Regions from separate parts of the Rahnella sp. CFA14(1/10) genome, predicted to be linked through region 1. Evidence: predicted binding sites of a transcription regulator. Region 1 holds the regulator's gene; the other holds the start of a gene.
What was found. The regulator sigma-54, encoded in region 1, starts transcription at its own class of promoters, with help from an activator protein. The targets are predictions, from matches to a motif close to GTTGGCACANNTTTCGCTNT.

Region 1 (3,139 bases):
ATTGACTCGGCAAATCAGGCACTTGACGTCAACACCAATACCGCGACGTTTACCGGCAATGTGGTGGTGAATCAGGGCACGATCCAGGTTAAAGCCGATAAAGTGGTGGTGATACGTCCGCAGGGTGTGTCCGGTAAAGAAGTGGTAGAAGGTTACGGTAACCCGGTGACGTTCTATCAGATGCAGGACAACGGTAAACCGGTAAAAGGCCATGCCCAGAAAGTCCGCTACGAAGTGGAAAATGACCTCGTCACGCTGACCGGCAATGCTTACCTTGAGCAACTGGACAGCAATGTGAAAGGCGACCGCATTACTTATCTGGTACAGAAACAGCAAATGGAAGCTTTTAGTGATAAGGGTAACCGTGTGACGACCGTTCTGGTCCCTTCGCAGCTGCAACAAAAAGCGCCTGCAGCGGGCGGCCAGCCGACCAAAAAGAGTAACTGATATTTTATGGCTAAATTAATCGCAGAGAATCTCGCCAAGGCATACAAAGGCCGTAAGGTCGTTGAAGATGTCAGCCTGATGGTCAACTCGGGTGAAATCGTCGGGTTATTGGGCCCAAATGGTGCGGGTAAAACCACCACCTTTTACATGGTCGTGGGCATTGTCCAGCGCGATGCGGGCCGTATCATCGTTGATGATGAAGACATCAGCCTGCTGCCGCTGCATACCCGCGCCCGTCGCGGTATTGGTTATCTTCCGCAGGAAGCCTCCATATTCCGTCGTCTCAGTGTATTTGATAACCTGATGGCGGTGCTGCAGATCCGTGATGATCTGACCAAAGAACAGCGTAATGACCGCGCGAATGAATTAATGGAAGAGTTCCATATTTCTCATTTGCGCGATAACCTCGGTCAGTCACTGTCCGGTGGTGAACGACGTCGTGTGGAAATTGCCCGTGCGCTGGCAGCAAACCCTAAATTCATCCTGCTGGATGAACCGTTCGCCGGGGTTGACCCGATTTCCGTTATCGACATTAAAAAAATCATTGAGCATTTACGTGACAGCGGCCTCGGCGTACTGATCACTGACCATAACGTGCGCGAAACACTCGACGTTTGTGAACGCGCGTATATTGTCAGTCAGGGGAAATTGATTGCCCACGGCACGCCAGCCGACATTCTTGCTGATGAACAAGTTAAACGTGTTTATCTTGGTGAAGAATTCCGTCTGTGATCTGTGCCGCCGGAACCGTGCCTGTTTCCACCTACACTGAAACAGGCCGTCTCTGACAGAAGTGTTGCCGTTTTCACTCATCAACGGAATTAAGCCAAGATATGAAGCAAGGTTTGCAACTCAGACTCAGCCAACAACTGGCTATGACTCCCCAGTTACAACAGGCCATCCGCTTGTTGCAACTGTCCACGCTTGAGCTCCAGCAGGAGATCCAACTCGCGCTGGAGAGCAACCCTCTGTTGGAACAAACTGACCTTCATGAAGAAATCGACTCGGTAGAAGCCACCGACAGCGAGGGGTTAGACACCCGCGAGGCGCTCGAGCAAAAAGATATGCCGGAAGAATTGCCGCTCGACGCGACCTGGGATGAGATTTACACCGCAGGCACGCCGTCCGGTACCGGTAATGATTACAGCGACGACGAGCTGCCCATTTATCAGGGTGAAACTACCCAGACCCTTCAGGATTACCTGATGTGGCAGGTTGAGCTGACGCCGTTTTCTGATACTGATGCCGCGATTGCCACATCAATTGTCGATGCGGTGGATGACACCGGTTACCTGACCGTCTCCCTTGAAGACATCCTCGAAAGCGTCGGTGATGAAAACATCACGATGGACGAAGTTGAGGCCGTGCTTAAACGCGTTCAGCGTTTTGATCCGGTGGGGGTGGCAGCACGTGACCTGCGCGATTGTCTGCTGATCCAGCTGTCTCAATATGCCACTGACACGCCTTTCATCACTGAAGCCCGTCTTATCATCACCGAACATCTCGATTTGCTGGCGAACCATGATTTCCGCGCACTTATGCGATCAACCCGGTTAAAAGAAGATACACTCAAAGGAGCGATGCTTCTGATCCAGTCTCTGGATCCGCGTCCGGGTCAGTCGATCAATACCGGCGAATCCGAATACGTGATCCCGGATGTGCTGGTGCGTAAAGTGTCAGGGGTCTGGACGGTAGAACTCAATTCCGACAGCATTCCGCGTCTGAAGATTAACCAGCAGTACGCCGCGATGGGTAACTCCACACGCAGCGACAGCGACGGGCAATTTATCCGCAGCAACCTGCAGGAAGCCAAGTGGTTAATTAAAAGCCTGGAAAGCCGTAACGACACGCTGTTGAAAGTGACGCGCTGCATCGTTGAGCAGCAGCAGGCGTTCTTTGAACTGGGTGAAGAATTTATGAAACCTATGGTGCTGGCCGATATTGCCAGTGCCGTGGAAATGCACGAATCGACGATTTCACGCGTGACGACACAAAAGTTCCTGCACAGTCCGCGTGGTATTTTCGAACTGAAGTATTTCTTCTCCAGCCATGTCAGTACAGACAGCGGCGGCGAGGCATCGTCAACCGCGATCCGGGCGCTGGTGAAGAAATTAATCGCAGCGGAGAATCCTGTAAAACCGCTCAGTGACAGCAAGTTAGCAACCCTGCTTTCCGATCAGGGAATTATGGTTGCGCGCCGGACTGTCGCCAAATACCGAGAGTCTTTGTCCATCCCGCCCTCAAACCAACGTAAACAGTTAGTTTGACCTCAACAGAGAAGGAAGACATTATGCAGCTCAACATTACCGGACATCACATTGAGATCACGGATCCCCTGAGAGAGTTCATCACGTCGAAACTGGCTAAGCTCGAGCAGTATTTCGACAGGATTAATCAGGTGTATGTGGTGTTGAGCGTGGAAAAGGTGCAGAAAGTAGCGGAAGCCACTTTGCATGTGAACGGAGGCGAATTACATGCCACCTCGGAACATCAGGATATGTACGCAGCGATTGATGGGCTGGTTGATAAACTGGCCCGACAGCTGAATAAACATAAAGACAAACTGAAACAGCACTGACATTCATGTAGCCAACCCTGTGCTACAAACCTTCGGGCATCGGCTTGTGACCTTCGGGAAACGAGCCGATATAGCTTTAAGGGTGAAACAGCGCAAAAGTGAAAGATGACATGA
Region 2 (3,139 bases), on a different contig from region 1:
ACCCTTCCGGCTGCAAGTCCTTGCTCACCGAACCAAACGGTGGGAAATCCTGAGGAACGGCCACGCGCAGTACGCCGCGTTTCTGAATATCCTGTAACTGATCGGCCATGACGGCAGATGCCTGAAGCACCAACATTGCCGCACCTGCCCACATCAACAGCCGTTTGTTCATGTTCATAGATTATCTCCGGTGAAAGGTTTTTGAAACGATAGATTCTTATATTTATAACTCTGCAACGAATGTGCCAAAACCAGCACAGCGAAAAAAATGCGGACAAAATCACGGTACCACAAGGAATTAGAAAATTGAGGATACGATCAGGAGGGATTTTTTTGCCCTGAATCAGGGCAAAAGGACTGAAAATAAGAAAATCATGACGCACTAAAAATGTGCAAAGGCACCAGAAAAGCGCTCAGTTTGTTCTGCAAACGGGAATCAGCGCTGCTCAAGCTCATCCAGATCGTTATACAAATCGCTTATCTGATGAATGCGCTGCCGGCCTGAGGTGAGCATCTCGTGCAGCAATGCGTTGCTGAGTAAATTCGCCAGACTCATGGCGGAAGAATAGCTGTCAAACGCCGATACGCTGTCGAGAGGCGCGGCCAGATGCCAGGTTGCCAGTGGGATCAGCGTCTGGGCCTGCGGCTCGCAGATCAACAACACCGGCACGCCCATCGTCTGTAATTGCGTGAGAACTGCCTTCGCCATGCGCGGCCTGCGGCGGAAGGCAACGAAAATCACCACATCCTGCACAGTCAGATCCACCAGTTCTTCAGCCAGCGTCTGGCCCGGTTGCGGCATCATCATCACGCCAGTGCGTACCTGAATCAGTTGCTGACGCAAATGCAGCGCCACCGGATAACTGTTGCGAAAGCCCAGCAGGCGCACCTGCCGCGCCTGACTGAGGGCGGCGATCAGCGCGCCAAACTGTACGCCATCAATCTGATTAATCCACTGCGTCAGGTTGGCCATTTCCTGCTTATAATGCCGCGATAACAAAGTGTTGCCCTGCACCGCATCGCGACTGTCCGTCAGCGGCATACCGCTCTGGCGCAGGGTGCGCATTTCATCGCGCATGTCACGGTAACTCGGATATCCCAGGCGCTTGAACAGCCGGCTGACCGTGGCTTTCGACACGCCGCTCAGCCGTGCCAGTTCGGCGCTGTTATAACTCATCAGGTCGTCAATACTGGCAAAAATAAAGTCGGCCACCCGCTGTTCCTGCGGCGTCAGCTCTGCGTAATGGTCACGCAGACGTTCATCAATCTGTTTCATCCCCGTCCCTTTTGTAACCAATGTTTCAGCGGAACATACCATGCACTATGCTTGCCAATGCAAGCTAAATTATGAGTGAAAGCGTGAAGATTCTGCCGATGTGGAACACCTCTTGCTTAACTTTATCCCTACGCGCCCACATCCCTGCATGCGCGGGCAGCATAAAAAAAGCGTTTCAAAAAGGACATCGCATGATTAACAGTAACAGCGCGCCGCTGGGCATGGCGGTCACACCCCATCATCTGGCGAGCCAGAGTGCGCTTGCAGTATTGCGCGAAGGCGGCAATGCCATCGAGGCGATGGTGGCGGCGGCCGCGACAATTGCCGTGGTCTATCCGCACATGAACGGTCTGGGCGGCGATGGCTTCTGGCTGATTGTGCCACCGCAGGGAAACCCGGTGGCAATAGATGCCAGCGGTGCCGCAGGCTCCCTCGCCACTCTCGATTTCTATGCCGGTGAAACGCATATTCCGCATCGGGGACCGAAAGCCGCGCTGACAGTCGCAGGCACTGTCGGCGGCTGGCAGGAAGCGCTGAATGTGTCGGCTGAATTTGGCGGCGAGCAAAAACCGCTCTCCCGCCTGCTGCGTGATGCCATTCGTTACGCTGCTGACGGCATTCCGGTAACGGCCTCGCAGGAAGCTGCGACCCGTGCCAAACAACACGAACTTGAAAATTTCAGCACCTTCGCCGACGTTTTTCTGCCTAATGGCGATGTCCCCCGCGCCGGAAATCGCTTTACCCAGCCGCAGCTGGCGCAGACATTATCGATGCTGTGCGAGGACGGGCTGAACAGTTTCTATCGTGGTGAGCTGGCCGACAATATGGCCGCCGACATGGAAAAGCTCGGCATGCCGGTCACCCGCGCTGATCTCGCGGCTTACAAGCCTCAGCGTCGTGTGCCGCTGCGGCTCAAACACAGTAAAGGCGAAATATACAACCTGACACCGCCGACGCAGGGGCTGGTTTCACTGGCGATCCTCGGCCTGACTGACCGCCTGCCGCTGGAAACCCTGGATGAAAGTGCGACGATTCATAGCATTGTTGAAGCCACCAAACTGGCGTTCGGCCTGCGTGACCGTTTTATCACCGATCCGCGCATGATGACGCAGGATGCCCAGAGCCTGTTGGATCCCCAATATCTGGATGCCCTCGCCACACGCATCAAACCCCACAGCGCTGCCGACTGGGGCAAAGGTAAAGGACCGGGCGATACCGTCTGGATGGGTGTGATGGACAGCAGCGGACTGGCTGTTTCTTTTATCCAGAGTATTTATCACGAGTTCGGCAGTGGCGTGGTGCTGCCGGGCAGCGGCGTGTTGTGGCAAAACCGTGGCGCGTCCTTCAGCCTCGATGCAGGGCATTTACTGGCGCTGGCGCCGGGCAAACAACCGTTCCATACCCTTAATCCTGCCGCCGCACGCTTATATGACGGGCGCACGATGGTTTACGGCTCAATGGGGGGAGACGGACAGCCGCAGACGCAGGCCGCCGTGTTTATCCGCCATGTGGTCCAGGGACAATCGTTACAGCAGGCGATCAGCGGCCCGCGCTGGCTGCTTGGCCGTACCTGGGGCGAGAGTTCGGATTCACTGAAACTGGAAAGCCGTTTTGCCTATCCGACGCTGGCGGGCCTGAGACAGCGTGGTCACGACGTCGAACTGTTGCCAGATTTCAGCGAAGCCGTCGGCCACGCTGGCGCGATCGTCCGCCATACCAACGGCATGTTTGAAGGGGCCTCCGACCCGCGCAGCAACGGCAGCGCAGCCGGATTTTGATCAGAGTTCGCTCATGAAAATTGATAAGGAAGCAGCATGAAAGAGACATCCGCAGCGACCAGCTGGGCCGCCTATATCTGCCAGA

Region 2: EVX52_RS23855 (gamma-glutamyltransferase family protein) is a predicted target of sigma-54. The motif match lies at 1,376-1,395, and genes of this name have one in related genera.

Annotation. Positions count from the first base shown of each region.
Region 1 covers NZ_SEWS01000010.1:153,935-157,073, reverse strand. The annotation lists gene lptA (lipopolysaccharide ABC transporter substrate-binding protein LptA) at 1-447, shown strand, start outside; gene lptB (LPS export ABC transporter ATP-binding protein) at 454-1,179, shown strand; gene rpoN (RNA polymerase factor sigma-54) at 1,281-2,714, shown strand; gene hpf (ribosome hibernation promoting factor) at 2,738-3,025, shown strand; gene ptsN (PTS IIA-like nitrogen regulatory protein PtsN) at 3,124-3,139, shown strand, end outside.
Region 2 covers NZ_SEWS01000016.1:32,844-35,982, reverse strand. The annotation lists gene EVX52_RS23865 (transporter substrate-binding domain-containing protein) at 1-178, opposite strand, end outside; gene EVX52_RS23860 (MurR/RpiR family transcriptional regulator) at 437-1,276, opposite strand; gene EVX52_RS23855 (gamma-glutamyltransferase family protein) at 1,468-3,054, shown strand; gene hpxX (oxalurate catabolism protein HpxX) at 3,091-3,139, shown strand, end outside.